One region of the Glutamicibacter sp. NPDC087831 genome, then DNA from elsewhere that is predicted to be linked to it. Evidence: riboswitches for the same ligand, from Rfam matches in the RefSeq annotation. Region 1 holds a riboswitch; each other region holds the start of a gene.
The links. Region 1 has a riboswitch for S-adenosylmethionine ahead of ACIOJF_RS13515 (methionine ABC transporter ATP-binding protein). Riboswitches for the same ligand answer to the same signal wherever they lie in the genome.
Positions count from the first base shown of each region.

Region 2: linked by a shared signal. The riboswitch ahead of ACIOJF_RS07850 (acyl-CoA dehydrogenase family protein) and the one ahead of ACIOJF_RS13515 (methionine ABC transporter ATP-binding protein) in region 1 are both predicted to bind S-adenosylmethionine.
Region 3: linked by a shared signal. The riboswitch ahead of ACIOJF_RS07825 (substrate-binding domain-containing protein) and the one ahead of ACIOJF_RS13515 (methionine ABC transporter ATP-binding protein) in region 1 are both predicted to bind S-adenosylmethionine.

Region 1 is NZ_JBIUVH010000004.1:105,417-115,803, forward strand. Features, by position in the region: gene ACIOJF_RS13480 (hemin ABC transporter substrate-binding protein) at 1-717, shown strand, start outside; gene ACIOJF_RS13485 (iron ABC transporter permease) at 714-1,853, shown strand; gene ACIOJF_RS13490 (heme ABC transporter ATP-binding protein) at 1,850-2,668, shown strand; gene ACIOJF_RS13495 (hypothetical protein) at 2,665-4,050, shown strand; gene ACIOJF_RS13500 (hypothetical protein) at 4,047-5,363, shown strand; gene ACIOJF_RS13505 (hypothetical protein) at 5,475-6,878, shown strand; gene ACIOJF_RS13510 (WxL protein peptidoglycan domain-containing protein) at 6,916-7,959, shown strand; SAM riboswitch class I at 8,257-8,347, shown strand; gene ACIOJF_RS13515 (methionine ABC transporter ATP-binding protein) at 8,466-9,485, shown strand; gene ACIOJF_RS13520 (methionine ABC transporter permease) at 9,482-10,177, shown strand; gene ACIOJF_RS13525 (MetQ/NlpA family ABC transporter substrate-binding protein) at 10,207-10,387, shown strand, end outside.
Region 2 is NZ_JBIUVH010000002.1:299,619-310,005, forward strand. Features, by position in the region: gene ACIOJF_RS07840 (ABC transporter permease) at 1-1,005, shown strand, start outside; gene ACIOJF_RS07845 (LLM class flavin-dependent oxidoreductase) at 1,005-2,441, shown strand; SAM riboswitch class I at 2,571-2,661, shown strand; gene ACIOJF_RS07850 (acyl-CoA dehydrogenase family protein) at 2,712-3,938, shown strand; gene ACIOJF_RS07855 (acyl-CoA dehydrogenase family protein) at 3,967-5,196, shown strand; gene ACIOJF_RS07860 (hypothetical protein) at 5,314-6,009, opposite strand; partial or broken gene ACIOJF_RS07865 (MBL fold metallo-hydrolase) at 6,109-6,354, opposite strand; gene ACIOJF_RS07870 (LysR substrate-binding domain-containing protein) at 6,500-7,417, shown strand; gene ACIOJF_RS07875 (MFS transporter) at 7,462-8,811, opposite strand; gene ACIOJF_RS07880 (MBL fold metallo-hydrolase) at 8,808-9,854, opposite strand; gene ACIOJF_RS07885 (YidH family protein) at 10,004-10,387, shown strand; gene ACIOJF_RS07890 (DUF202 domain-containing protein) at 10,387-10,387, shown strand, end outside.
Region 3 is NZ_JBIUVH010000002.1:286,944-297,330, forward strand. Features, by position in the region: gene ACIOJF_RS07780 (zinc-binding dehydrogenase) at 1-100, opposite strand, end outside; gene ACIOJF_RS07785 (ABC transporter ATP-binding protein) at 106-912, opposite strand; gene ACIOJF_RS07790 (ABC transporter permease) at 959-1,792, opposite strand; gene ACIOJF_RS07795 (ABC transporter permease) at 1,785-2,561, opposite strand; gene ACIOJF_RS07800 (ABC transporter substrate-binding protein) at 2,652-3,656, opposite strand; gene ACIOJF_RS07805 (aldehyde dehydrogenase) at 3,857-5,365, shown strand; gene ACIOJF_RS07810 (sugar diacid recognition domain-containing protein) at 5,423-6,484, shown strand; gene ACIOJF_RS07815 (GntP family permease) at 6,777-8,138, shown strand; gene ACIOJF_RS07820 (SdpI family protein) at 8,214-8,588, opposite strand; SAM riboswitch class I at 8,863-8,952, shown strand; gene ACIOJF_RS07825 (substrate-binding domain-containing protein) at 9,020-10,060, shown strand; gene ACIOJF_RS07830 (sugar ABC transporter ATP-binding protein) at 10,044-10,387, shown strand, end outside.

The DNA.
Region 1 (10,387 bases):
GAGGAAGCCGCCGGCCTTCCGCTGGTGACGCAGAACGGGCACGAACTGAACGCCGAGGCGATCTTGCAACTCGCCCCCACGGTCATCATCACTGACTCATCACTGGGCCCTTGGGACGTGATCGAGCAGGTTCGCCAGGCCGGAATCCCCGTCGTGACACTCGATTCCACGCGTAGTCTCGAAACTACCGCCGAGATGATCAACACCGTTGCGCAAGCGCTCGGCGTACCTGCACAGGGCGAGGAACTCGCCGAAAGAACCTCGGCGGAAATGGCGAAGATCACCGAGCAGATCGCCGGGATCGCACCCCCGGGGGACCGGCGCCTGCGCATGCTGCTGCTCTACGCCCGCGGGCAATCGGGGATCTACTACATTTTCGGCAAGGAATCCGGTGCAGATTCGCTGATCACCTCTCTGGGCGGCATCGATGTGGCCACCGAGATCGGGTGGAAAGGCATGCGCCCGATGACCGACGAAGCCATGGTGGAAGCGGCTCCGGATCTGGTCATCATGATGACCGGCGGGCTTGAATCCCTCGGCGGGATTGACGGCATCGCAGACACCGTTCCGGCGCTGGCCCATACTCCTGCGGGACAGAACCGGCGAATCGTGGACATGGCCGACGCGGAACTGCTCAGTTTCGGCCCCAATTCCGCGGCCGTGCTGGAAGCCTTGTCGGTAGCTATCTACGCGCCGCAAATGGCGGTCGCCCCATGAGCTTGGAGCAGATAACCCGGCCGCTGCGACTAGAGGAGAACGCGCCTTCGGCCGCCAAGTCTCCGGACACCCAGCTGCCGGCCGCGAGGCAGAGCCCAGGCCGCTCAGTGCGCAATGCCATTGTGCTCGTAGCCCTGGCCGCCGCGGTGGCCATTGCCACGCTGGCCAGCGCCGGCGTAGGGCAGATGCAGATCTCTGTGCCTGAAATCCTGGCCAGCATCTTCCATCGCCTCGGGCTCGACTGGGGCGAGCTGCCGGCCCACCAGCATGCGGAGTCCGCGTTGTGGGCGATCCGCTTCCCGCGGGTGCTGATGGCCATCGTGGTCGGCGCCGCGTTGGCGTCGGCAGGCGTGATCATGCAGGGAGTCTTCGGCAACCCGCTGGCTGAACCCAGCGTCGTCGGAGTCTCAGCCGGAGCCGCGGCGTTCGCCTGCACCTCCATTGCGTTGGGGCTGACATTCTTCGGACAGTGGACCACGGTGGTGGCGGCATTCCTCGGCGGGCTGATCGCGACCTGCTTGGTCTACCTGACCGCGCGGCACGCAGGACGCACCGAGGTGGTCACGCTGGTGCTGACAGGAGTGGCGATCAACGCCATCGCCGGAGCGGTTATCGCGCTGATGACCTTTGTTGGCGATTCATCTGCCCGCGAGGAAATCGTCTTCTGGCAGCTCGGCTCGCTGAACGGGACATTGTGGATCAACGTCGCGATTGCAGGGCCGATTGCGCTGGCCGGCATCCTGTTGGCATATACCATGGCCCGCAAGCTCGACCTGCTGGCGCTGGGTGAACGGCCAGCCCGACACCTAGGCGTGAACGTGGAATCCTTGCGCCGCCGGATCATCGTGATCGTCGCGTTCCTGACCTCTGCTGCCGTGGCCTTCGCCGGCATTATCGGTTTCGTGGGGCTTGTGGTCCCGCACATCCTGCGCATGGCGCTGGGCCCGGGACACCGCCTGCTGCTTCCGGCCTCGGCCCTCGGCGGCGCCCTGCTGATGCTTGCTGCAGACACCGCCGCCCGAACGCTGGTCGCCAACGCTGACCTGCCCATCGGCATGCTGACCGCGCTGGTTGGCGGGCCGTTCTTCTTCTGGCTGATTCGCCGCACCCGCCGCGGGGCAGGGGGCTGGTCATGAGCGCGACCCCTGTGATCCAGGTGCGCGGAGCCCAGGTGCAGCTGGGTGGAGCACCGATTCTCAAGGAGATCGACCTCGAGCTGTTCACCGGGGAAGTTGTGGCGTTGGTCGGCCCCAACGGCGCAGGAAAGTCCACCCTGCTCGCGGCCCTGAGCGGTGATGAACCCCTGGAATCCGGCCAGATTATGGTGGCCGGAAAGCCGCTGGAATCGTGGTCAGTGCGCCAATTATCCCGCGTGCGCGCTGTACAGACTCAAGAGTCCCGGGTGTCCTTCGCCTTCACCGGAGAAGAAGTGGTCCGGATGGGCCGCGCTCCCTGGGTGGGGACGGAGCAGGAACACCGCGACGACCAGGTGCTGGCCGCCGCGCTGCGCTGCACCGAGTCGCAGGCCCTGGCCAGCCGCACCGTGCAGACGCTGTCCGGCGGGGAGAAGGCACGCATCGCCTTCGCTCGTGTCATGGCCCAGGAAACCCGGATCATCATGCTCGACGAGCCGACCGCGCCAATGGACATCCGGTACCAGGAACAGCTGATGACCATGGTCCGCCAGCGCGCCCGGGACGGTGCCACCGCCGTGGTGGTGCTGCACGACCTGTCCCTTGCCGCGGCTTACGCGGACCGCATCGTATTGCTGCAGGACGGCCGCGTCGCGGCGGCCGGCGCACCCGACGAGGTGCTGACCGCCGAGAACCTGCAACGGGTCTACCGCTATCCGCTGAGCGTGATGCGGCACCCGGAGAACGGAGCCCTGATCATCACCCCGCTGCGCCCGCACCTGCAGCCAATCTCCATTCGTGAAAAGGAACTGATATGACGAGCATGCAGGCACCGCGCACCCGCGGGCTGTTCATTGCCCTGCTGGCCACCGTTCTGGTGCTGACGCAGGGCTTTGGGGGCACCGTGGCCACGCCTGCGGACTCTGCAGCGCGGCTGAGCGTCACCTCCTCCGCGGGGACCAATAAGGCTTCGGCCAGCGGTCCCACCACGCTCAGCGTCAGCGGGTCGGGGTTCCAGTCCATCGACAAGGGATTCGGCGGCATCTACGTGGTCTTCGGCTATGTGGCCAGCTCTGCCTGGCAGCCGAGCAAGGGAGGCAAGGCAGACAAGGATTTCTTCTACGTGGCCGACTCCCAGTCCAAGAACAACAAGGGCTACCAGCGCTTCGTCGCCTTCCCCGGATCCAGCACCGCAGACAGCGCCAACGGCGGGGTGCTCTCCGCCAATGGCACCTTCAAGTTGTCCATGGTGATCCCCGGACCGACCTTCACCGCCGCCAGCGCATCCGGCGGCAGCACAACTGTCGACTGCCGAGAGGTGCAGTGCGGCATCATCACCTTCGGCGCCCACGGGGTGTCCAATGGCCGCAATGAATCATTCCAGCCGATTTCCTTCGCGGCTTCCGCCTTTGCCGCGCAGAACAGTGGTACGCAGAACGGTGCCGCGCGGGAGAATTCCACGCAGAATTCTGTGCCAACCACCAGGACCCCGGAAGGAACCGCCACGCAGAACCCCGGCGCTGAAGGCCAGGGCAGCGGCGCAGCAGGATCCCAAGCCCCAGGGACGTCCAAGGAAGCGCAGGAAACTGGTGCCGGAGAGCCGCTGACGGCCGTCGCCGCCGGCGAACCGGCCTTGGGCCTGGAACAGCAGACCGTCATCGCCGGCCGATCGTTGGGATTCACCGGCCGGGGATTCGCCGCCGGCGAGCAGGTCGTGGCCACCCTGTCCTCCGGGCTGACGGCCGCCGGGCCGATCACGGCGGGCCAGTTCGGCGAAATCGCAGGTGCCGTGCAGGTTCCTTCCGACATGACCGCAGGCACGCACAAGCTCAAGCTCACCGGCGCCGGTTCAGGCAACAGCGTCGAGGCTGAATTCAGCGTGATGGCTGATTCCGCGTTGCTGCCCGTGGCCGATAAAGGAAACCAGGAAGGGATGCGCTGGGCCATGATCGCAGTCATCGCCACCGCCGCGGTGCTGCTCCTGCTGGTGCTCAGTTCGCTGATCACGACCTTGACCCGCAAGGGGCAACGGAAGAAGGCCACGTCGGCAACTGCCGCGCCAGCCCAGCGCCCGGCAACCCGCAAGCGGCGCGTTAAGCCTTCGCGGGCAATCAAGGCTCCCGCCGCGGCGCAGCACGCAGATCCCGAGACCACAGCACTGGACCGGCTGGAAGAATCCCCTCACAAGGAACACGTATGAGCGTGCGACGCCGGCTGGCCGCCGTCATGGCAACACCCTTGCTGCTGGGCTCGCTGTTCGCACCGGTGGCGGCCCACGCTGGCCACGGCAGCGGCGAAGAACAGATCGATGTCCAGGTAGTCATCCCGGACGCTGGCACCTTCGAGGTGACCGATGCCCAGTTCCGCTGGGGAGTCAACACCGAGATGACCTCCGGTTCGTTCTTCGGCGGCTGCAATTTCCTGTCTGCCGGGATCGCCGGGGATGCCGGGACGAGCCGGACCTGGGCTGAATCCGACGGGTTCTACAAGTCCAAGGACGGCAACTCGCGCATCGAAGCGCCCGATGCCGGAGGCGAATGGGCGCTCGATTCCTGGGACACCAAATGCCAGGATGCCTCGGGGCGCGAGGTCGGCACCGGCTACGACGAGTCCGGCACCGGCGCCCAAGTGGTCATCGAGAAGGGCAAGGGAAGCGTCGACACCGCCAAAGGCACCGCACGGATCTCCTGGAAGGGCTCCTTCACGCTGGCGATGTACGGCGGCATGACCTACTGGTCGCTTTCGGACCCGGTGCTCAGCGTGTCCAACGGCCAGGGCAAATTGACCGCCACGGCCAGCGGCTTCGGGTCGGACATGAACGACACCTCCAAATGGACCAAGCTCGCCGACACCAGCATCACCATGGCAGACCTTCCCCAGGTGGTCCTGGACAAGAAGGGGATCATCACCACGCCAGCGTACAAGTCGGTGGCCACGAATGGCACGGCCGATGCCGCGCAGTCGCGCACCGGCGACTGGTGGGGTTCCTTCCCTGAAAGCTGGATCGATTTCAACGCCAAGACCGGTCAGGCCGGATATTGGTTCTCCACCGGCGGCAAGCGCGATGCGGCGAAAGTCGCCAGCGACGTGTACATCAGCTACACGCCGCAGAACCTGGTGCTGGAGAAACCGGAAGCCGGCACGGAAAGCACTCCCGAGGCGCAAGACGAAACCGCCGGGAGCACAGAGGATTCCAACGACACCACGTTGGGCGGGGGAAGTTCGCTGTCGGACACCACGACGACGAACATCCTGCAACAAGCAGCGGCGGCACTCCAAGCCCCGCTGGCAGAACTACCCGGGCTGGGCACCACGGTGCTTCAAGCGTCGAACCACACGGCCAGTGCCATCAACTGGCTGGGGAAGTCGCTGATCCCGGAGGCCATCGAGCGGGCCAAGGACTACCGGCAGCCTCTGCTGTGGTCCCTGGCAGGCTTGCTGGCGCTGTCTTCCGCGGCATGGATTGGATTCCGCCGCGGATGGCTGGTCTGGCCCTTCTCGTCGAAAAAGTAGGGGCCGGAAACAACACATGCTCGTGGGATTGAACCCACGGAGCTTCATCGATACCCACGCACCAGGCCCGCCAGGGTCCGGGCACCATTCTACAAATCACTCGGAGGGGAAATGTCCTCACAGAACGGCATGTCCAAGATTCGCAAGCCGCTAGCACTAGCCGCTGCAGCGTCGGCAGCTATCACCATGGCGGCAGTGGCCGCACCCGCCCAAGCCGCAGAGCAAGCAGTCAATGGCGTCACCTTGACTTGGGGCTTGAACTTGGAATCGGGAGCCGGTGCATTCCAGCCCGGCGCCTGCAACTTCCTGTCGGCGGGCAAGGCCGGCAACTCCGGTTCGTCCCGCGCCTGGACCCAGGAGGACGGTTTCTACAAGGCTGTTGAAGGAAACGTCAGCATCCTCAAAGACGGGCCGAATTCAACCAGCATTGCCCCGACCTGGGACACCAAGTGCCAGACCGGTTCGGGTAGCGCAGTTTCGCCCATCGGTACCACCAACGTCAGCAACAACAAGGTAGTACTGAGCCAAGGTTCCGGCAATGTCGACCCGGTGACTGGCGAAGCCACGATTTCGTGGGAAGGGTCGTTCACCTCCGTGTTCTACAGCGGACTGACCTACTGGACCGCCACGGATCCAGTGCTGAACGTCAAAGCCGACGGATCTGCCACCCTGAAGGCCACCGGATCGGGCTACCAGGCAGACATGAACGATGCCAGTACCTGGGTTCCCATCGCACCGCAGACCATTACCCTGGCGAACCTGAAGGGCGTCACCGTTGATGCCGACGGATTCAGCGTCAGCCCGGAATACAAGGAAGTAGAGGCGCCAGCCGGCCTGAGCCAGGTCAAGGAAGGCGCCAATTGGGGTTCCTTCCCCGCGGATTTCGTTGAATTCCAAGGCAAAACCGGCACTCAGTCCTACTGGTACTCATCGGGTGGCAGCGCCGACGCACGCAAAGTCGCCACCCCGCTGAGTGTCGATTGGGACATCGTCGACGCAGAACTGCCAAGCGAGCCGGAAGCACCCGAGGACTCCGATTCCAAGGACGTCGAGGTGGACGTCACCGTTCCGGAGAAGGAGACCGAACCAAGCGAACCGGGCGTCTTCAAATGGAGCATCGCCGACTCGACTGCCAACCTCGGGGCTGCCACCCAGAATGCCGCAGGTTTTACTGCCAACGGCACCCTGCCGACCATCACCGTAAATGACGGCCGCGAAGTTTCCGGAGGCTGGAGCCTGGATGGCAAGGCCACAGACTTCACCGACGGATCCAACGCCTTCGGCGCCAAGGCTCTGGGCTGGACTCCGGCCGGCGCGGGAACCACGGGCGTTGTCAGCCTGGGTGCGGCCGTGGCGCCGGCGACCGGCAATGGCCTGTCAGCTACCGCTCCGCTGGCCTCGGCAACGGGCGCATCCGAAGCCGTTTTGAACACCGGCATCCAGCTGCTGGCACCGGCTGAAGCCGCTGCCGGCAACTACAGCTCGACTCTGACGATCACCGCCATCCAGAAGTAGAGTTCCAGCTTCACCGGCGGCACGCACAGCGTTCCCCGTGGTGCGTGCCGCCACCATTTCTGCCGACCACATTCCCGAGGAAAAGATGTTCCAGCAATACGCCACCCGCAAGAACTTGCGACACCGTGCAACGATCAGTGTGCTCGCGGTAGCCATCGCCACTGCCCTTACGGCGCCGGCTGCTCATGGCGATGACTTGTCGTGGGGCACCAACCCGGGCGGCACAGAAACCCGGTCGAGTTTCGCCTACGATCTCGAGCCCGGGGAACAGGCCCGGGATTCCTTCGAGATCACCAACTACGGGACCGAAGAAATTTCACTGGCCGTCTATCCCGCAGACGGTGCGACCACCAGCAACGGGTCGCTGGAACTCTCCGAGCGAACCGACCTGGCTACTACCGTGGGCGCGTGGATCGAGGTAGACCAAGCTGAAGTAGCCTTGGGACCGGGGGAGAAAACCTCGGTCGAATTCACTGTCGAAATTCCAACGGACGCCGCGCCGGGGGACTATCTGGGTGGCATGGTTTCGTCCTATATCGATACCTCGGCTGGAACCGTGGTGGTCGACCGCCGACTGGCCACGCAGCTGGCTGTCCGAGTCGGTGGCGAGGGAGCAGTCAAGCTGAACGTGTCGGCAGCCAGCGCCCAGGCGCCCATCGCGTGGAACCCGTTCGAACCGGTTGATGCCATCGTGGGCGCAACCGTGGCCAACGAAGGGAATCTGCGGGCCCGGGGCAGCTACACGATCACTGCATCTGGCCCCTTCGGCTGGGGATCCACATCGTCCGAATACCAGCTCGATGAACTGCTACCCGGGTCCATTGTGGCAATCGAACAGCAGCTGCCGGGACTCTGGCCGCTGCTATGGCAGCAGGTCGAAGTTAGAGTGAACGCCGAAGACATCGACTCATTGCCGGCCGGGTTCAGCACAGCTTCGACAACTTTCTGGTCCATCCCAGCCGGATGGATCCTGCTTCTGGTCGCAGTTATTGCGGCATCAATTCTCTTGGGAGTCCGGCGGTCCCGGCGTTGGGAAGCCGACGACGAGCTGGAAGAACCTGTTGCGGTGGAAAGCAACTAGTCCGACTAATGCTGAACGGGTTCGTCGTCGCTCCCAAATCATATGTGCGCAGTCCGTGGCCATTGGCCGCGGACTTAGCAATTTAAAGCTCGGCAATCGATCGCAAGGACGGCATCCAAGTCAATGTTTTGCCGTAATTGCAGTCGTAAATAGTCACAAGATGCTATATGACGTGGAAAATGACGCGAATCAAGGACACGGAAACACGTCACGGGGTTTCATGACGTTTTGCTGACTTCACGCTTGGTCACAAATTATTCCGTGCTCGACACTGAAGTTGTTCAAGATATTGAACGCCACCCATCCAGAGCGACCGAGAGACCTGGCTCGTTGACGTCGCAGCAACCACCCGAATCGCGGGACGGTGCTACCGCCAGGACCGATGGAGCAGTGGCTGCCACCGGGCCACGCCAAGCCGCGAGCCGGCGCAACTTCGGCCCCGGGCAGTGCCTCACGGTGCAACAGCCAAGGAGAATTATGGAGCGCATCGCCCAGGAGCATGCAGCATGATCGAGATCAAGGACCTGCATAAGCACTACGACACCGCGCAGGGGCGCATCGAGGTGCTCAAGGGGATCGACCTGTCGGTGCCCGAAGGCTCGATCACGGCCGTGGTCGGCCCTTCCGGGGCCGGGAAATCGACCTTGTCCCACTGCATCTCGCTGCTGGAGAAGCCCAGCAGCGGGCAGATCCTCGTCGACGGCAAGGACCTCGGCGCGCTGTCGGGCAAGGCCCTGCGCTCCGAACGCCGCGCCATCGGCACGATCTTCCAGAACTCGGCCCTGCTGAGCCGGCTGAGCGTCGCCGAGAACGTGGCCCTTCCGCTGCGGAACCTCGGGGTGGTTCACCATGAAATGCAGCAACGGGTGGCCCAGCTGCTGGACCGGGTAGGGCTGCTGGAAAAAGCGAACGCCTATCCCGGGCAACTTTCCGGCGGGCAACGGCAGCGCGTCGGCATCGCCCGGGCCCTGGCCCTGCGCCCGCGGCTGCTGCTCTCCGACGAAGCCACCTCGGGCCTGGACCCCGAATCCACCCACCAGGTGCTGGGGCTGCTGGATTCGTTGCGCAGCGACCTGGGACTGTCCATCATCCTGATCACCCATGAGATGGATGTGGTGCGGCATGTGGCTGACGAGGTCGCCCAGCTCGCCGGTGGACGCATTGCCGAGCACGGAGCCCTGCATGAGCTGGTGGCATCCCCGGGTTCGGAGACCGGGGCGAAGCTGCTGCCGCTGCGGGCCGAGGACCTGCCGGCAGGCTTCGACTACGCAGTGACGGTGGCCTACCGCAAAGACCGGGTCGATCCCGGCTGGATCTCGCGTCTGGGCATCGAACACGGGATCGCGGTGGCCCTGTTGGGCGGCGCCGTCGAGGCGCACCATGAGGGGACCTTGGGCCGCGTGCGCTTGGGCGTGCGGGGCGCAGCCCCTGAGTACCTGATCCGGTTGCTGGACGGGTGGGGCCTGCAAACCGACCCAAGCAGCCTTGCCCGCAACAACCACGAACTGGTGGAGGCCAACGCATGAGAATCCCCTTTGAAAGCGCAGCGGTGGGCACCGACACTCCGTGGCAGCAATTGCCCGAGTTGATGCTGCCGGCCTACGGCCAGACGTGGGCCATGGTCGGAATCGTCATGGCCCTGGTCATCAGCCTCGGAGGACTGATGGGCATCGCGCTGTACAACACCGATCGGCAGGGGCTCTTCCCTCGGGCGCGCCTGCATGCGGTGCTCAGCTGGATCGCCAACATGGGACGCTCCTTGCCGTTCTTGGTGCTGATGGCAGCGATCATCCCCTTCACCAAATGGGTCACCGGCACCACCATCGGCATTGCGGCGGCCGCCGTGCCCATGACCATTGCCGGCATCCCGTTCTTCGCCCGGCTGGTGCAGAACGCGCTGAACGACCTGCCCAGGCACAACCTGGCCGTAGGGCTGGTGACCGGCGGTTCGACCGCGCAAATCATCGGCACCACCCAGATCCGCGAGGCGCTGCCGGCCCTGGCCTCGGCTATCACGCTGAACACCATCTCGATGATCGAGTACTCGGCCATCGCCGGAACCATCGGGGCCGGCGGCATCGGCTATCTCGCTGTGACCTACGGCTACCAGCGCTTCGACATGAACGTCATGCTGGCGACCATCGTGGTGCTGATCCTGACCGTGCAAATTGTCCAATTCCTCGGCGACCGCATCGCCCGCGCCCTGGCGCGTCCCTGAATACCATCGACGAACGAACGAGCGAGACCATGACTACACCGCACGCCGGGCACGACCACGGCTTCACGCTGCGCAAGAACCGCAATGCCCTTCCCTGGACCATCGCCGCCCTCGCGGCCGTGGCCGCCCTCATCCTCGGTGTGCTGCTGGGCCAGCAGCGCTCCGCCCCTGCCGCTGCTTCGGCCGCCGGAAGCCAGACGAAGTTCACCG
Region 2 (10,387 bases), on a different contig from region 1:
CTGGTGGCTCCGGGTACGTTGGCCCTGATCCTCATCGTGTTCTCGGTGCTCAGCCCGGTGTTTTTCACCGTGGGAAACCTCTTCGGAATCCTGGGGCAGGTGGCTTTGCTCGCCTTGGCCGCCATCGGGTTGACCCTGGTGGTGCGCGCCGGAGGCATCGACCTGTCGATTGGCGTGGCCCTGGATCTGGGAGCCTTGGCCAGCGCTTGGCTGATCCATGACGGCTACCGTGCGTGGGTGGCCGTGGTCGGCGGGCTGCTTTGCGCCTTGGCGGTGGGAGCGGTGAATGCGCTGCTGATCGTGATCCTGCGAATCCCGGCTTTCCTGGCTACGCTGAGCGTGTGGTTTGCCGGCACCAGCGTGCAGCAGCTGCTCACCGGCGGCGGCGCACCGATCTACCTGTCGGCGCCCCTGGTGCCGGACGGTTTTGCCGTGATCGGGCGCGGATACTTCCTGGGCATTGACGCCGCCATCGTCAACGCGGTCTCCATCTCCCTGGTGGTGGCCCTGCTGCTTGGCATCACCCGCTACGGGCGGAAGCTGACCATGGCCGGCGAACAGCCGAGCGCCGCAAGAATATCTGGCCTGCGGACCAATGCGCTGATCGCCAGCGCCTACCTGTTGTGCGCGGTGATCGCCGGATTCGCCGGAGTGGTGCTGGCAGCACGCTCCAACGGATATGTCCCGGGCAGCGGACAGGCCTATCTGATGGATGCCATTGGCGCGGTCTTCATCGGGGCAACCATCAGCCGCTACGGGCGAGTGTCCGTGGGCGGAACGCTGATCGGCGTGGTGATTTTTGGCCTGCTGGATAACGGGCTGAACCTGATTGGCCTGTCCTTCTTCTGGCAAGACCTGGCCCGAGGGCTGGTTCTCCTGTCCATCCTGCTCGCCGCCGTGGTGCTCGGGAGGGCCAAGAGTCGGCCGGCCACCGGCATCTTCGCGCTATTGCGCACGACCAAGCATCAGGCACTGACGAACACCGCGAAGGGAAACAGAAAATAATGGGCAAGCGCATCCACCTTAACGCCTTTGACATGACCTGCGTCAGCCACCAGAGCCCTGGGCTGTGGCGGCACCCGCAGAATCGAGCCGACGAATACAACACCCTTGAATACTGGGTGGATCTGGCCAAGACCCTGGAGCGCGGTGGCTTTGATGCCCTGTTCCTCGCCGATGTACTTGGCATCTATGACGTGTACCAGAATTCCAGCGGTCCAGCCTTGCTCGATGCCGACCAGGTGCCACTGAACGATCCCTTCATGCAGGTTTCCGCCATGGCCGCGGCCACGAAGAATCTCGGTTTCGCGGTGACCAGCGCGCTGACCTATGAGCGACCCTACGCGCTGGCCCGGAAGTTCTCCTCGCTGGACCACCTCACCCGCGGGCGCATCGGTTGGAACGTGGTGACTAGCTACTTGGAGTCGGCGGCCCGCAATCTGGGCATGGCCAGGCAGCTGGATCACGACGCCCGCTACGACATTGCCGATGAATTCATGGACGTGGTCTACAAGCTCTGGGAGGGATCATGGGAGGAAGACGCGGTTCTCAAGGACCGCGAACGTGGCGTCTACACCGACCCTTCCAAGGTGCATCCGATTAACCATCACGGCCAGTACTTCAACGTGCCGGGCATCCATCTTTCCGAGCCTTCCATCCAGCGCACCCCGGCGATCTTCCAAGCGGGCGCTTCTTCGCGCGGCCGGCGCTTTGGCGCGCAGCATGCCGAGGGCATCTTCCTGAATTCGATCAATACCGCGGTCACCCGCCGCCAGACCGATGCGATCCGCGATGAGTTCGAACTGGTGGGTCGGCCCCGGGACGCCGCCAAAATCTATGCGCTGATGACCACTGTGGTGGCTGATTCAGACGCGCAGGCGCAGAAGCTCTACCGCGAATACCAGTCCTATGCCTCGCGCGAAGGTGCCATGGCATTCTATGGCGGGTGGTCGGGCTTGGACCTGAGCCAGTACGCGCCGGATGAGGAGCTGCAATATCTGGAAACCAACGCGGCGCGATCGGCGGTATCGATTTTCACTACAGCGAATCCGCAGCAGAAGTGGACCCCGAATGCCATCGCCGACTACCTCGGAGTTGGCGGCATCGGACCGGTGCTCGTCGGTTCGCCGGAAACCGTGGCGGACGAAATCGAGCGTTGGGTGGATGAATCAGGATTGGACGGGATCAACTTGGCCTATGCCATCACCCCAGGTTCCTTCGAGCAGTTCACCGATCTGGTGGTTCCCGAGTTGCGGAAGCGCGGAAGAACTTGGGCAGGATACGAAGGCAACACCCTGCGCGAATATCTGGCGGGTCCCGGCACGACGCGAGTGGCTGACGATCACCCGGCAGCCGCCTATCGCGGGGCTTATGCGGGAAAGGCCTCGGCAGCGGAATCCCAAGCGAGCCAAACACCTGAAGCTGTACTAGGCGCCCGGTGACACATGAGGAAATATGACGGCCACTGAGGCCCCTGTGAAGGCCTCGAAAATGTCGATTCATGACGATGTTCCGTCCTATGACATCTTCCCTGCCAAGCGGAGGCCGTCGGTGCTTCACTGATGGAGAACAACCCATCCAGAGCGGCTGAGAGACCTGGCTCCGAGACGCCGCAGCAAGCCTGCACTCCGCAGGTAGTGCTAACGCCAGGTTCGATGGATCCGCAGATTTTCTGCATCCTTCGGAATCCATAGCCCAAGAGGAGAACGAAGATGACTGTACTGGATACCCAATTGCCGCGCGTGCCCTACACCGGCACTGCTGATGAAGCTGAACTGGCTCATTGGCGCGACGTCGCCCAGCAAGTAGCTGACAAGCTGGCGGCTGACGCGCTCGAACGCGACCGAAAGAACGCCCAGCCTTTCGCCGAAGTGCAGCTGCTGCGCGAAGCCGGGTTGCTCAATCTCTTGGTGCCTGCAGAATTCGGCGGAGCCGGAGCCCATTGGGAAACGGCTTTCGAAGCGGTCCGCATACTGGCCGCAGCCGATGGCTCCATCTCGCAGTTGCTGGCTTACCACTACATCAACCAGTCCGGCATTGCGTTCTACGCCCCAGCAGAAGCGCAAGGGGCATGGTGGCAGCGCACCGTGGAAGGTGGCTGGCTCTGGGGCGATTCGGTGAATCCAGTTGATCCGGATTTGACGCTGAGCGCCGAAGGGGACGGCTACCGACTGAATGGAGCCAAGCGATTCTCCACGGGTTCCGGTGTTGGCGAGGTCATCGTCATCAACGCGCTGGTCCAGGGCGGAGAATACGACGGGCAGATTCTCGCGTTGGTTCTGTCACGCGATATCGATGGCTTGGAAATCGTTGACGACTGGGACTACCTGGGACAGCGGCTGAGCGCGTCGAATTCCTTGAAGTTCCACAACGTGCGGCTCGAAGCAGGGGACTTGCTGGGATTCGTCACCGATGAACCGGTCTCCACCCTGCTTACCCCCGGTATCCAGCTGGCCTTCGCCAACTTCTACCTGGGCATCGCCCAGGGAGCACTGGAGCGCGGCAAGCAGATCTTGCTGGGCCGCAAGAACGCCTGGCTGTTCTCGCAGGCAGAGACCTACTCGCAGGACCCGATCTTCCAGCGCACCGTCGGAGAGCTCAAAGCCCGCACTGCAGCAGTGGCGGCGCTGACCGAGAAGCTGGGCCGGAAATTCGATGCCCTGCTCTCGAAGGCCGGGGAAGTCACCCAGCCCGAACGAGCGGCGTTGGCCGTGGAAATTGCTGAAGCCAAGGTGGTCTCCACTGAGGTGGGAGTGGATGTGGCGAACCGGATCTTCGAGGTGACCGGTTCATCTTCGACTGCGAACTCGGTGGGCCTGGACCTGTACTGGCGCAATGTGCGCACCCATTCGCTGCACGACCCAGTGGACTACAAGAAGATCGAGGTCGGCGCCTACTTCCTGCGCGGAGAGTCCCAGCCGCTCTCGCTGTACACCTAAGAAAACTTCTCCCGGATTGGACTGAACGATGACTGTACTTGCAACTGGCAATCGACTCGCAGGCCTCAAAAACCGCTTCGCACCGCTCTTCGCGCGCATTGCGCAGGGTGCAGCTGAACGCGACCGCACCGGCGAATTGCCCTACCAGCAGGTCGCGGACCTGGCCGCTGCCGGCTTTGGCGCGGTTCGGGTCCCGGAATCGCACGGGGGTGCCGGTGCTACGCTGCCCGAACTCTTCGAGCTCTTCGTGGATCTCGCGGCGGCGGATTCCAATATTGCCCAAGCGCTGCGCGCTCACTTCGCCTTCGTCGAGGACCGTCTGGTTGCGGCCCCCGGTCAGGGGCGCGACAAGTGGCTGGCCCGCTTCGTGGCGGGAGAACTGGTGGGCAACTCCTGGACCGAGGTCGGCACCGTCAAGGTCGGGGACGTGATCACCAAGGTCACCCCGGACGGCGAGGGAAGATTCAAGCTCAACGGCACCAAGTACTACTCCACCGGCTCGATCTTCGCCGACTGGCTCGATACCTACGCAGAGCGCACCGACACCGGAAAGCGCGTGATCGCCGCAGTCAACCGCCACCAGCCCGGCGTCGAGCTGGCCGATGACTGGGATGGCTTCGGCCAGCGCACCACGGGTACCGGCACCTCCACCTTCACCGATGCGATTGTCGCCGAAGAAGACCTCATCGACTTCGATACGCGTTTCAAGTACCAGACAGCTTTCTACCAGCAGGTGCTGCTCGCTGTTCTGGCCGGCTCCGCCAAAGCAGCCGAGCGCGACTTCGCCGCCGAGCTGAAGGCGCGCAAGCGGACCTTCAGCCATGCCGCGGCCAATCTGGCGGCCGAAGACCCGCAGCTGCTGCAGGTGATCGGCGAGGTCTCCGCGGCGGCCTTCGCTGCCGCGGCAACGGTGGAACGAGTGTCGACGGCATTGCAGGGAGCCTATGAAACTGCGCAGGCGCTGCACACCGGCGAGGTGACCGGGGAAGAGGACGAAGCAGCCAACGATGCGGCAGAGCTGGCCAGCGCCCAGGCGCAGGTGGTGCTCACGCCATTGGTCCTCAACGCAATCACCCACGCTTTCGATGCGCTGGCCGCCAGCGCCACGAGCGTTACCAAGAACCTGGACCGGCACTGGCGCAATGCCCGTACCGCCGGCAACCACAACCCCTGGGTGTTCAAGGCGCGGTTGATTGGCGACCTGGCGGTCAATGGCACCGAGCTTCCGCGCGTGTGGGCGATTGGTGCATCAAAGTAGATTCCATGGTCTTGCGGGTCCAGCATTCTTTGCCGATGCTGGGCCCGTGGTCGTCGGCCCGGGGCAATTGATCGACCATCGTTCCAGTCGCCTGACGGATAGCTGCCGGCCTTGGCCCTAGCGCACCTGGGTAACCGTGCCACTTGCGATATGGAAGATATCCAAGTCGCGGGGCACGAAGAGGCCGCCAGAAAACTGTTTCGAAGCCCGCTGCCAAACTTCCATTCCAGATCCAGCGGGAACCAAATGATGCAGCGCCAAGTTCCGTGCTCCAGCCCGCTGGGCGATTCGACCTGCGTCTTCTGCGGTGGTGTGCGCGCGCTGATGATGTCCCATGCTCGCTTCCAGTTCGGAGGATGAAGCATGCGGGTAGCTACGAGCCATGGCCTCCAGATCAATAGCTTCATGGAACAGCAAGTCGCAGCCTTTGGACAGGCGCGCAAGATTTGCGCTTGGCGCTGTATCGCCGGAAACCACGACCGATCCATATCTCGAATCAAAGCGGAATGCGAATGCCGGAGCGATAGGTTGGTGCTGGACCAGGATAGCGCTAATTTTTACATGCCGATCAGCGTATATTTCAAAAGGCGCCATGTCCGGATGGTTGCTGTGGTTGGGGTGGAAGCCTGTGCCGGCGGGAATCTCGATATCTACGCCATGGAAAATATCCGAAATATCAGGTGCCGCCGAATCCCGTCGGCGATCGTTGAGATCTGTCGCATGGGCGCGCAGCAGCAAGTTGACCATGGCGTTGGTCCCGGGTGTGGGCGACTGCGGAAATATGGCTTCCGGCTCTTCGGCCGCTGTCTGCATCGAGGGCAGCACTCCTCGATCACCCGGTCCGAAAACAGGAACCTGCCGACCCTCGGTGCCGCGGAACCCAAGGCCGCCCAGGACCATGACGGAATTCAGGTCAATGACGTGGTCTGAATGCTGATGGGTAATGAAAATTCCGCGCAGGGCAGTGGGGTGAATCCCGATCTCAGCCAGGCCCAAACCGACGCCATGGCCGCAATCCACCAAGTAAGCGTGGCCGTCCACAACGATCGCGGTAGAAATTCCGCGACGGTGACCGGTTCCTGGATCCGGCCTCAATAGCGGGCCGCCAGCAGTTCCAAGCGCCACTGCATGCATTCCGGTCTTCATCACTGGCTTCATCTGTCTCCTGTAGACGGGTTATTTCATCGGCAAGCTGATGCCATCATCCGCGGAGGCAATGAAGTAGTCAAGGAATAATAGATTATTCGCCTCATAACATTTTCTAGTTGGCAGCGGTCCGCTGCCCGCTGGCTAGACTGGGCGGGTGATCAACTACACCCTGCGCCAGCTGCAGTACTTCGTCGCCGTCGCTGAACTCGGCTCCATCTCCGCCGCAGCGAAGCAGTGCCATATTTCCCAGGCAGCCATGTCCCAGTCCATGGACGAGCTGGAACGCGCCGTCGGCTCGCAGCTGCTGGTGCGCAGACGTGCCCGCGGCGTGGTGCTCACGGCTGTCGGCACCGACTTCCTGCTGGACTCGCGGGCCCTGGTGCGCCATGCCGAAGAAGTGCAGGACCAGATTGTCGAACGCCAGACCAAGCTCTCCGGCCCTTTGGTGATCGGCTGCTATTCCTCGCTGGCCGCTTTCTGGATCCCGGTGATCTGCGAACGCTTCACCAATGTGCACCCGGACTTGCAGGTCACCCTCGTGGAGGGGGACGGGGCCGACCTGCAGGAGCGTATGCTCAAGGGCCACCTGGATGCGGTGCTCACCCATACCCGCCACCTGCTGCCGCAGGTCTCTTCGCGTACGGTGATGTCGGGCCGGCCCTATGTGCTGGTGGGAGGCAATCACCGGCTGGCCGATCGCACCTCCGTCGCCTTGAGCGAACTGGCCGACGACGACTTCGTCTCCCTGGACATCCCCACGGTGCGCGATAACCAGCTGGTGAATCTTCGCATGTCGGGCTTGGACCCCAAGGTGCGGTGGAGTTCGCAGAGCTTCGAGGCGGTGCGCGGGATGGTGGCTCGGGGTTTGGGCTATACCGTTCTGGTGCAGCGCCCGCCGGTCAACCTGAGCTACGACGGCTTGCCGCTGTCGGTATTGGAGATCGAGGGCGAGGTTGGCGTGAGCGATATCTGCGTGGCCTACACCGCTTCGGACCGCCCTAGCTTGCGGCTGCGCGCGTTCTTGGATTTCTGCGAGGAAGCCGGAGCCGAGAAAGAGCGCAAGGCCGGTTAGAACCCGTAGGTTCCAACCGGCCTGCGCTCCAGCCAGTCGGGAGGCTAGTGGCTCATTTCCTCGGCCTCGAGGTCGGCGTCGCGGCCTTCCTTGATGCCGCGCATGGCCAGGGCGGCGACGATGAATGCGGCGGCCCAAACGGCTCCGGCGATCCACAGCGATCCGCCGCCCAGCAGCACCAGGCCTGCAATGATCATCGGGGTGAAACCCGCGCCCACGGTGGAGGAGAGCTGGTAGACCAGCGAAGCGCCGGTGTAGCGGATGCGGGTTGGGAACAGCTCCGCGGTGAACGCGCCGAACGGCCCGAAGATGAAGGCCTGGATGATGCCGTTGGCCACGAACAGCGCGATGGCGAACAGCCACAGCTGGCCCAGTTCCAGCATCCACATGATCGGCAGGGCGGCCACGGCGCCGGCGAGGATGCCGACCATCATGACCGGGCGGCGGCCCAGCTTGTCTGAATAGCGCGATGAAACCCAGATGCCCACCACGGTCAACGCGGCGCCAATGGCCTTGATGTTCAGCACCGCAGTGCGGTCCATGCCGACTTCCTCGACCACGTAGGAGATGGCCCAGACGGTCATCAGGCCCTGCACCGTGTAGGAGCTCATGCCCACCAGGGTTCCGCGGATGACGGACTTCGGGTACTTGGTGATGACCTCCATGAAGGGGGTCTTGCGCTCTTCTGCCTTGTTTTCCAACGCGAGGAACAGCGGGGACTCGGTGACCTTCAGCCGGATGACCAGCCCGATGCCCACCAGCGCGATGCTGATCAGGAACGGAATGCGCCAGCCCCAGGCCAGGAACTGCTCATTGGGCATGAGCGAGACGGCCGAGACTGCCAACGTGGCCATCACGGCGCCGGCCGGGCCGCCCATGTTCGCGAAGCTCGCCGCGAAGCCGCGGCGCTCCTTCGGCGCGTGCTCCAGTGCCATCAGCATGGCCCCGCCCCATTCGCCGCCCACGGCCAGGCCCTGGACGATGCGCAAGATGATCAGCGCGATCGGGGCCAGCATGCCGATCTGCGCGGTGGGAGGAAGCAGGCCGATCAGTGTCGAGGCACCGCCCATCATCGCCATCGAGGTGATCAGCACGCCCTTGCGGCCGATCTTGTCGCCGAAGTGGCCGAACACGATGCCGCCCAGCGGTCGGGCCAGATATCCCACGGCCAAGGTGGCAAAGGAAGCGAAGATGGCTACGCCCGGGGTCAGGCCAACGAAGAAGACCTTGTTGAAGACCAGCGAGGCCGCGGTGGCGTAGAGGATGAAATCGTAGAATTCGATTGCGCTGCCGATGAAGCTGGAAGCCAGGATCCGGCGCATCTGCGGGGATTTCAGCGAGGGAACCAACGCTTGTGCCTCCACGCCGTTGCCATTATTCAGGGTGCTGCTCATCGTACTGCCGCCATTTCACTGTTGACGCGGGAAAAGGATATCGTGTCCAGATCGTTGGGCACTAGGTAGTTGCCGGAGAATTTCGCGGCGTGGGCTTCCCAGACCTGCAAAGGCGTAGTTCCGGGGACCAGATGGTGCAGGGCCAGAGTGCGCGCCCCGGCCTCGTGCGCGATCTCGATCGCCTGCTCCGGCGAGGTGTGCGAGGCGCGGTGGTGGTCCATCGAAGCCTGGGCTTCCAAGGTGCCAACCGAACCGTAGGCGCGTTGCACCCAGTCGAAGTCGATGGCCTCATGAAGCAGCAGGTCGGTATCCTTCGCCAGGGCCACCAGGTTCTGGCAGGGCGCGGTGTCTCCGGAAATGGCCACCGAGCCTTCTGCGGTATCGAAGCGGAAGGCGAAGGCCGGAGCGATCGGCGGGTGCTTGACCAGTGTTGCAGTCACCGTGACCAGCTCGTCGCGGTAGATCTCGAACGGCGTGAACCCCTTCGGCGTCGGGTTCTCGTTGGGGTGGTACCCGGTGCCGGCCGGAATCTCGATGTCCGAGGCGATGAAGTGGTCCAGCGGGGAGGGACGCAGGGCGTCGATCACGCGGTCGTTCAAGTCCGTGGCGTAGGCCTGCATCAGGTGGTCGAACATCGAGGCGGTTCCCGGAGTCGCGTTCTGCGGGTAGAGCGGCTGCGGGGCGGTCACTGCGCGCGGGGAGGCAGGTGGCAGGGCGCCGCGGTCGCCGGGGCCGATGATGGAAATCGGAGCCTTGCCCGCTGGCAGGGTGAACATTCCGAAGATGGCCAGCGAAGCCAGGTCGATGGTGTGATCGGAGTGCAAGTGCGTGAGGAAGATGCCGCGAAGGTTCGCAGGGGTGAAGCCGGCTTTAATCAGCTGGTTGCCCACGCCGGTTCCGGCATCCACCAGGTAGACGCTTTCGCCCACGACTACGGCGGTGGAAATTCCCGCCCGCTTGCCGGCGTTCTCGCCAGTCCACCAGCGGGGTCCGCCGGCGGTGCCCAGCGTAACGACGTGGGGATTGAGATTGGTGGAGGCCATGGAATGCGCCCTTTCTTTGGTTCAAGTGCTGCATTCAATTCTTATGCGCTGGATCACATTCGTAAAACTGTTTTTATCAACCAACTAAATAGGTTTAGCCGATAATAGGTTGGGTATGCTCATAGCATCGACGCAAACCAAGGAGGGTCATGTCCGAGCAAGATCGCAGCCGGCTTTCACGCTGGATATTGCCACGGGGCAGTGAGCCTGACCCGCGCTTCACGCTGGCCAACGAGCGCACCTTCTTGGCCTGGATTCGAACTTCGCTAGCCTTCCTCGCGGGCGGCACAGCGCTGGAGGCATTCGCCGCAGAGGCCTTCCCGTCGCCAGTTCGCACCTGGCTGGCGGTGCTGGTGATCGGCGTCGGCATCCTGATTGCTGCCGGTGCAGCCGTGCGCTGGGTCCGCGTGGAACGCAGCATGCGCACCGGCAGGCCGTTGCCGATTCCCGCCATTGTCCCGCTGCTGGCATTCGGTGCCGTGGTGGCCTCACTGGCGGCGATCGCCATGATTTTCGGGTCCCTCAGCTCGTGA
Region 3 (10,387 bases), on a different contig from region 1:
TCAGCAATTCCGCGCCCAGCGGAGCATCAACGTGGATGTCCTCAATGCTGAAGCTGCCATCGCCGTGCCTTGCCAGTGCTGCCCGTGCGCTGAGTGCCATGGGGATCAGTCCTGGCGCAGGCGCACGAGGATCCGTGCGCGGGCCTCGGTGAAGCGCGGGTCAGCCTTGGTGGCCAGCTGGTCGCGGGTCTCGCCGAAACCGGTGACGATCTCGTCGACTACGGTGGCCGGCTTCTCCGCGATCACGACCACCTTGTCGGCCAGGTACAGCGCCTCGTCGATGTCGTGGGTGACCAGCAGGATCGTCACACCCAGCTTGTGCTGCAAGTCCAGCACGAGGTCTTCGAGGTCGAAGCGGGTCTGCGCATCAACCGAGGCGAAGGGCTCATCCATGAGCAGCACCTTCGCGTTGTAGGCCAAGGCGCGGGCAATGGCCACGCGCTGCTGCATGCCTCCTGACATTTCCCAGGGGAACTTGCCGCCTTGGCCTTCAAGGCCCACGGCAGCCAGATGCTCATCGGCCAGCTTGTTGCGCTCGGCCTTGCCGATGCCCTTGCCCTGCAGCGGGAAGGCCACGTTTTCGCGGGTGGTCATCCACGGCATCAGCGAACGCGAGTAGTCCTGGAAGACCACGGCGAGATCGGGGTGCGGGCCGTTGATCTTCGTGCCGGAAACCTCGATGGTTCCGGCTTTTGGCTTCAGCAAGCCGGAAAGGCATCGCAGCAAGGTGGTCTTGCCGACGCCCGACGGGCCGACTATCGAGATGAACTGGCCATACTCCACGTCCAGATCCAAATTCTCCAGGATCTTGTTTTCGGCCGGGCCGGCGCCATAGCTCATGGACATGCCGCGAACCTTCATGAGCAATGGTTTGGTTTCCATGGTCGTTTCAACGGGTGCTTGGGTGGTCATGGGATTCTCCTTGGTCAGAAGATGGAAGGTCGGACGGAAACGGAGGCTACTGGGCGCCGGAGGCGTGGTACCAGCGCAGGATCCGTTTTTCGACGAGCACGAAGAGGATCGAGATGATGTAGCCGATGACACCGACCAGCAGTGCGCCGGCCCATGTCTCCGGAACCTTGAAGGTGGCCGAGGAATTCAGGATGTAGAAGCCCAGGCCTTCAATGGAGGCGAACATTTCCGAAACCACCATCACGGTGATGCCGATCGGCAATGCGACGCGGATACCGGCCACGATCTGCGGGGTGGCACCGGGCAGGATCACGCGGCGGAAGTGCAGGCCCCGGGGAATGCGGTAGACCTTGGAGAACTTGCGCACCGTTGGCTCGATGCCCAAGATGCCGTCGATGGTGTTCAGCAGGATCGGCCACATGCAGGCGAAGGCGATGGTGCCCATCTTCGGGCCCTGCCCCATGCCGAAGACGCCGATGATCATCGGAACCAGTGCTGCCTGCGGGACAGCGCGGAAGAAGTGGATGATCGGGTCAACGATCTTCAGCAGCAACGGGACTTCGCCCAGCAGCAGTCCGCCGCAGATGCCGAAGAAGGCAGCCAGGGCCAAGCCGACAAAGAGATTGGACAGCGAGTACCAGGCGCCGGAAATAATCACGCCGTTGCCCAGGTCGCGGACCAAGGCTTCGAGGATGGACTCCAGCGAGGGGATGAAGAAGTTCGTGGAGTTTGCCGAGCCGAACCACCAAGCCGCAACCACGGCAACGATGAGCCATGAAGAAACCAGTATCTTGCGTCCGGCGGCCGCCGAGGAACTCGGAGCCTTGGCTTTCGAAGCGCGTGATGGCACTGCGGGGGCGTTCAAAGTTGCGTTAGTCATCGTTCTGCCTCTTCCACTTCAGCAAACGGTTTTCGGCCTGTTGCAAGAGCAGGGCGATGGCCCATCCGGTCAGGCCGGCGAAGAACAGGTAGGCGAAGGCCAGATCCCAACGCTGCGCCTGCTGCATCAGCGTGATCTGGCGTCCAATGCCTGGCGCCTGGGAGATCACTTCAACGCCCACCGCCACCAGGATGGCGATGGCCGAGGAAATGCGCACACCGGTCGCGATCAGCGGCAGGGCAGAAGGCAGCAGGACCTTGGTGAAGCGCAGCATCGGCGGGATGCGGAAGACGGCGACGGTGTCGGCAACCGCGGCTTCCTGGCGGCGTGCACCGTAGATGGTCTGGATCAGCACTGGCCACAGGCAGGACAGCGCGACGACGACGATTTCCATCATGGTGTTCGAGCCGAGCAGCATGATCACTACCGGCATCAGGGCCAGTACCGGGAACGAACGGCCGAAATCGATCAGAATCGAGGTGGAGTTGTCGAGGAAGCGAACTGATCCAATGACCAGGCCCAGGACGACACCCACGACCGAAGCAATGAGCCAGCCGGTGAGGGCTGCGAGCAGGGTCTTGCCTAGCCCGCCCCAGAAGGCCGCTTGGCCCAGGGCTTCGGAGATGGCAGAGAAGATCTTTTCCACGCCGGGGAGCATGGAGGGCATGGTTCCTGAGGCGATCACCAGTTGCCAGATGCCCAGCAGGGCGGCGATGGCCACGATGCGCAGGGTCCAGAGCAGACCCGGTGAAATCGTTGACTCTTTCATGGGAATCCTTGAGTAAGCAGTTGCAAGCTAGGGGTGCTGGTGGCGCCAGCGCAGGGGATGGCGCCACCGGTGGGGCGAAGAGGACGTGGGCTACTTGGCGTCTGCCGAAGCCCGGGTAGGGGCTTCGTCCCAGAGCACATCTTCGACGATGACCTTGTTCTCGACCAGGCCGAAGTGGACCATGGCATCGATGCCGGATTGGGCTTCAGCCACGTTGAAGGTGACGTCCGCCGGGACGAAGGTCTTGGGCGCATCGGCTACATCGATCTGGTTGGCTTCGGCGTGGACCTTGCGGACTTCCTCCAGATTGGCCGGGTCCGAGTAGAACTTCACGGCATCCTGCATAGCTGCGTCGAACTTCTTGGCGGTCTCGCCATTCTGCTCCAGCCACTGCTTCTGCACGGTCCAAACGGTTACCGGCATGCTGGACTGGAATTCCTGTACCGGGTTGGAGATGGTCTGGTAGCCCTTCTCCAGCATCTGGTGGTAGAAGGAGTCGGCAGGCACTACTGCATCCACGGTGCCTTGTTCCAAGGCCGCTTCCATGCCCGCGTAGGGAACAGCAACTTCAGTGACTTCCTTTTCCTTCACGCCGGCCGCTTCCAATGCCTGGAGCACGGGGATGTCGCCACCGGACTTCACGCCAACTACGCCAATGGTCTTGCCCTTCAGGTCTGCCAGTTCCTTGACCCCGGAATCCTTGGCCACCATGACACCGGAGTTGTCGGCTTCCGGGTCGACCATGCCGTTGCCGCCAATGACCTGGATCGGAACACCTTGGGAGAAAGAGGTGGCGACGTTGATCCACGAGCCGATGGCAACGTTCACGTCACCGGAGACCACCTGGGCCAGCAGCGCGGCGGGGTCGGCGCCATTGACCAATTCAACGTCCAGGCCCTGGTCCTCGAAGTAGCCCTTCTCTTCAGCGATGCGTGCGGTTTCGAACTGGATCGGAGCAATGGCGACGCGCAGCTTCACCGGGCCGTCGGCGCTGGCCTCCTCACTGGATCCGCACGCGGCCAGGGTGCCGATTGCGAGGGCAGAGACTGCGAGGCCGGAGAAGGCCTTCCGTGCAAAACGTCGTTTCGTGACCATGGGGATCTCCTTGAAAGCTTGGTGCCTAGGCGAAGGCTGCGAGTTGTCGACCGGGGTCGGCTCCCGGAAGAAGAAGTACATTGAGCATCAAAATGTATTCCTTGAATCACAATATATCTTTAGTATGATTGTGTGGCAAGACTCACATTCAAAATGATGCCAACGACGAAGCGCGCCGGGCAGACCAGGAGATACATTCCATGACAGCAACAGATCTTTCCGCCGTTCCGCTGGCTCAGCAGCTTCGCGCCGCTTTGGCGGCCACGCCCCTTCCGCTGGTGATCAATGGCCAGGAGGTCGCTGGCTCGGGGGAAAAGCTGCCGGTAACCGATCCCTCCACTGGCCAGCTGCTGACCGAGACGACGGCTGCCACCGCAGCGGACATCGACCGCGCAGTAGCTGCCGCCCGTGCAGCGTTCGAGTCCGGGCCCTGGGCAGAAATGACCCCGGCAGCACGCCAGCGGGCGCTGCACCGCTTCGCTGACGCATTGGAAGCGAACCTCGATGAATTGGCTACCCTGGAGTCCCTGAACTGCGGGAAGCCCTTCAACGTCGCCCGCTTTGGCGAGCTGCCCGCGGGCATCGAAACCTTGCGCTACTTCGCCGGCTGGGCCACCAAGCTCAACGGCGAAACCCGCGAGATTTCCCTGCCAGGAACCTGGCACGCCTATACCCAGCGCCAAGCCTTGGGCGTGGCCGCACTGATCGTGCCATGGAATGTCCCCTTCACCATTGCGCTGTCCAAGGTGGCTCCGGCGCTGGCGTCCGGTTGCACCGTCGTGCTCAAGCCCGCGGAGCTGACCCCGCTGACCGCCGTGCGCATGGCGCAGATTGCGCTTGAAGCAGGCATCCCGGCCGGTGTGCTGAACGTTGTCCAGGGTTTGGGGCCGGTGGCCGGCCAAGCGCTCGCCGACCATCCGGATGTCGACAAGCTCTCCTTCACCGGATCCACCGCGGTAGGCAAGAAGCTGCTGGCGTCGGCAGCGGGCAATCTCAAGCGGCTGAGCCTTGAGCTGGGCGGCAAATCCCCGGTGGTGATCTATCCCGACGCGGATCTGGACAAGGCCATTCCGGCCGCGGCCATGAGCATCTTCGGCAACTCCGGCCAGGTCTGCGCGGCAGGGTCGCGACTGTATGTCCACGAAGACATCGCAGACCAGGTCATCGAAGGCATCGCCGGATTCGCGAAGAGCCTCAAGCTGGGCGCTGGCCTGGCAGACGGAACCCAGCTGGGCCCGCTGATCTCCCAGGTGCAGCGCGAGCGCGTGCTGGGGTACATCGAGGCGGGCATCGCTGATGGCGCGGAACTCGTTGCCGGTGGCTTGGCCGAAGGCGGAGAAGGATTCTTCGTGCAGCCGACCGTGCTGAAAAATGTCAGTCCGGACATGTCCATCGCCAAGGATGAGATCTTCGGGCCGGTGCTCTCGGTCAGCACCTTCGGCGACGAGGATTCGCTGGCTGAGGTGCTGCGCCGGGCCAACGACACCGACTACGGCCTCAATTCGGTGATCTTCACCCAGGACATTTCCCGCGCGTTGACCTTCGCCAAGAAAATCCAGGCCGGCAACGTCAGGGTGAATACCGGTGCCGGCATGGATGCGAACATGCCGTTCGGCGGATTCAAGCAGTCGGGGTGGGGCGCCGAAAATGGCCGTGAAGGCATCGAGGCCTACACCTCGCTGAAGTCGGTCACCGTCAAGCTCGACTAGCGGCAATGTTCTATTCCGGGACTGCTTTGCGCAGTCCCGGGCCGTTAGGATGAGCTCATGAGCGAAAAGGAGCAACCCCGGCTGGCTAGCGCGTTGGCGCAGAAAGTCGTCGACACGATTGCGCCGACCATCAACCGCAATGTGAACATCATGAATGCTCACGGAGTCATCATTGCTTCTACGGATGCTGCGCGTATCGGTACCCACCACGACGGCAGCGCAGAGGCGATCCGACGCAACGGCATCATCCGTGTCAGCCAGGCCGACGGCTCGGCCGGAACCCAGCCAGGGGTCAATGTGCCGCTGGTGCTGAACGACCAGCTCTGCGGCGTTGTGGGCGTGACCGGAGCTCCCCACGAGGTGGAACCGCTGGCCGGCCTGATTGCATTGACCGTTCAATTGCTCTTTGCCCAAGAACGCGAGCACTCTCGCAGCGCGCGGCGCGAGACCGAAGCCCGCGACATTATTTCTGCGTTGATCGCCGGTCGCGTTGCACCTGAAGTGATCGACCGCTCGCTCGCAGCGCATGGTTTGCGCGGGCCGAAATGCATTGAAGCTTGGCTGCCCCGAAGCGTGGGGGATCCGTCGCTCGAAGAGCCGGCGAAGGATCATCACCGCACGTCATGGATTAGCCTTTCCGGCGCGTACTGGAGGCTTTGCGCTGCCAGTGAGACAGCTTTCGCTCCCGAGCGCATGGACCAGGAACGTTTCCTGGTCTCCGCGCCTGTCGAAAAGGCCGAGGATCTCATGGCCGAAACCGAAGTGCTGCGCGTATTGGTGGGCTATCCGGCACTCGTGCCATCCCACGCGCGGCGCCGCATGTGGAGCCGGGAAATTGCTGTGGCTATCGCCCGCACCCCAGCCCGCAGCCTGGACCATGCAGCTGCTCCAGCGATGCAGCTCAATGAGGAACAAGCCAGAACCCTGCTGGTCGTTGCGACAGCTGCTTCGATGAGCCAAGCAGCCACGGATCTGCATATTCACCGCAATACCTTGGTTCAAAGACTTGAGCGGATAAGCCAGGTCAGCGGCATCGATATTCGGCGGTCCAGCGAGTCCCTGAAACTCCAGCATGCCATCTACGCGAGAGTGGCCTTGGGCCAGCTGCATGTTTTCTAGGCCCTGGAAACTAGGGGAGCTGGCGCCGGGGCTGGGAAGGGTGGGATGTTTGCACACATTGGCTCTTTCGAACCCAGGCAAATGTGGTCGTGTGCCCATAGGTATTCGGGGTCACTTTTCCTAGTATTGGCAGGATGATCGATCTTTGCGCCCGAAACCCGGGGTGGCACGGTGGCATCTAGCCCAACGGGCAAAGCCTTGAGCGGCTTTGCCGATAGGGCTGGTCCACCCGTTGAGCCATTGCGGGCTGGGCGCATTGAACTACCGATATTGGCAAAGGAGCCAACCCGCCGTGTACGAACTGCTAGTTCTGCTGATCCTTGTTGTGGCCATCGTGATGGTCACAGCACGCTTGAAGATCAGCCCATTTCTCGCCCTCGTTGGCGCCGCTATCCTGGCGGCCTTCGCCTACCGGATTCCGCTGGCCGACGTGGCTTCGACGGTCACCACGGCTTTCGGCAGCACCATGGGAAATATCGGACTGGTGATCCTGTTCGGAACAATGATCGGTGTCATCCTGGAGAAATCCGGCGCCGCGATCTCCATGGCAGATGCGCTGATCAAGGTCCTGGGTACCCGGTTCCCCAACCTGACGCTATCGATTATCGGCTACATCGTTTCCATTCCGGTCTTCTGCGACTCGGGATACGTGGTGCTCAACTCGCTGCGCAAAGCGATCACCCTGCGTACCGGGATCTCTGGGCTGGCAACTTCCATCGCCCTGATGACCGGCCTGTACGCGACCCACACCATGGTGCCTCCAACTCCGGGCCCGCTGGCCGCAGCCGAAAGCATCGGCATTGCCGATAACTTGGGCTTGATCATCGCTGTCGGATTGCCCGTTGCGGCCATCTCGGCCCTTGCCGGCTTGGCCTACGCCAGCCGCTTCAACAAGTCCAAATGGACCCCGTTGCCAAGCGACGACCACAATGACATCTCCGAACTCGACTATGAGCAGCTGCGTGCAAGCTTCGGAAAATTGCCCAGCCCGGCGCTGGCCTTCATGCCGATCCTGGTTCCGCTGGTGCTGATCTGTGCCGCATCCATTGCGAAGCTGCCCTCGCACCCGATGGGCGAAGGCGCTGCCCTGGAAATCCTTTCCTTCCTGGGGACGCCAGTTATTGCGCTGATCTTCGGCTTGATCTCATCGACTTTTCTTTTGAGCGGTGGCAGCAAGCTGGCGGTCTTCAATGAGCAGATGAACGAAGCTGTACGCACCGCTGCTCCGATCTTGCTGATCACCGGTGCCGGCGCCGGCTTCGGGGCGGTCCTGGCCGCGTCGGATCTGACCACGATTCTTTCGGATTCACTCAGCGGACTGGGCTTGGGCCTGGCTGTGCCATTCCTGATCGCCGCTGCACTGAAGTCCGCCCAGGGCTCGTCCACCGTCTCAATGGTGACCACTTCCGCGCTGGTCGCTCCGATGCTCGGCTCCCTGGGCTTGGGTTCGGAGCTGGGCATGGTGCTATCCGTATTGGCAGTAGGCGCCGGTGCGATGGTTGTCTCGCACGCCAACGACTCCTACTTCTGGGTCGTCTCGCAGCTCAGCCGCATTCCGGTGATCACCGCCTACAAGACCCTGAGCGTGGCTACCGCCATCCAGGGCACCGCGGGGTTCCTGACTGTACTGGTCCTGGGAGCCGTACTGCTTTAGCAGCACGCCTTCCAAGAAAGCAGCGGATCGCGCCATCGGCAGATGGCGCGATCCGTTGCTTTAAGCAGTGCTGGATTAGCCCAGGCCTGCCGCCGGGAAGCTCCGCGCGGCCTTATTCGCTGTGGCAGTCGAGATCACCAGCAACGCGATGGCGGCCAGGTAGCCGGTTCCGGTCGCGGCGAAGGCGAAACCGAATTGGCCCAGCAGGCAGAGAACTGCTGCGCTGGCCAATGCCGCCCAACCGGCCCAGGAAGCCGCGGCAAGCAGGGGCGCAGCCTGCTGATGCCCGGCGAACCAGGCGTCATCGCTGGCCAAGGTGTGGCGCGTCTTGATGCCGATCGCCGCATTGCGAGCGAGCTTCCGGTCCCGTGCCATCGGGGCGAGGAACGCTGCGACCAGCGTTATGCTCAGCAACCCGAACATGAAGGCAATCACGCCTGCTGGATCCACTTGCCGCCTCTTCTGCCGATTGATCTTGAATGGCCATTCTATGCGGTCGCATGGAAGTGCCCTGATCCACGCTGTGTTCCCAATCGATGCCTGCGGGAACGTTCTTGAGATCCAGTTCCGGCATGCCAATTGCGTCATGCGAAGGTCATATGACGTCTTATCTGCCCGTTTTCCGGCAGGGCGAAGGCGCGAAGATGACGTATTTTGTCCTGCTGTTCCTCCGCATGACAGCGCCCTTCCCGAGGACCTGCCAGTAATGCTTGACTCGGAGCACAACCCATCCAGAGCGGCTGAGAGACCTGGCTCCGAGACGCCGCAGCAAGCCTGCACCAGCAGGTAGTGCTAACGCCAGGTTCGATGGAACTCCCGGGTCTAGAAGCATGAACTTCTGTTCGGGATCCCTCGTTCAATTTGTCTAAGAGAGGGACGACATGACTCGTACTCGTCCGAACGCCTTGAAAGTTCTGGCTTCAGCGATGGCGGCAGCAACACTGCTGACTGGCTGCTCGCTGAAAGAACCACGGCCGGAAATAGCGCCGGTTGTGGCGCAAAGCAGTAATCCGCAAGCCGAGCATAAGCTCGACAACGTTCCTTCACTCAAAGGCAAAAAGGTCGGCATCGCGGCCAAGGATATCCTGCACGACTACTCGCGCGTGGTCTACCAGCAGATCCAAGAGCGCATCAAAGAGCTCGGCGGCGAGGTCATCGCTACCCAAGCCGAAGCCAAAGACGAGAAGCACGTCTCTGACGTAGAAAACCTGATCACCCAGTCGCCCGATGCCATCGTGGTGATCCTGGGCGATGCCCAAACGCTCACTCCTGCCTTGGCCAAGGTGGACGCCGCCGGGATCCCGCTGTTCACCATCGATTTCCAAAGCGAATACTCGAAGAACAACGTCACCAGCGACAACTGGAACGTCGGCACCACGCTGGCTCGCACCATGGCTGAAGACCTCCACGGCAAGGGGAAGATTCTGGTCTTCAACGGCTTCCCCGGTGTGACTCCCTGCCGGATCCGCTACAACAGCCTGAACCTGGTGCTGGAAGACTACCCAAATATCGAGAAGATCACCCCGGAACTCCAGGACAAATACGAAGGCACCATCGAGGATGCCAAAAACCAGATCCAGGACCAACTGCGCAGGCTGCCCGAGGGCGAAGTTGACGCGATTTGGTCCTGCTGGGACATGCCGCTGATCGGTGCCGCGCAGGCCATCGATCCCACTGGTGGCGACATCAAGCTGTATGGAGTGGACGCAGAGCCCGGGGCCCTGGATTTGATAGCGAACCCGGACAGTTCATACCAGTTCACCGTCGCTCAGCCCACCAAGCAGATTGCCGCTGCCTCGGCCACTAATATCGCCCTGTTCCTCGATGGGCAAACCGATCTGGTTCCGAGCACCAGCTATGCCGAGCCGATTTTTGTCGACAAGGACAACGTGAATCAGGTGCGCCATGACAACGGAATCTAAGGAACTGCTGAGCATGGCCGCCATCAACAAGTCCTTTGGCACGGTCGCCGTGCTCGACCATGTGCACCTGCAGCTTCGGGCCGGAGAGGTTCTGGGCCTAGTGGGCGAAAACGGAGCTGGAAAATCCACCCTGATCAAGATACTCACCGGGCTGTACACCCTGGACTCGGGGCAGATCGAACTTGCCGGCCAGCCGGTGCAAATTCGCCGGCCTGCCGATGCCGAAGCGCTAGGCATTGAAGTGATTCACCAGGACCGCCATCTGGCCGGCCGCTTGACCGTCGCCGAACAGCTGTACCTGGGCACCGCGAAGAGTCGTGGGCTCTG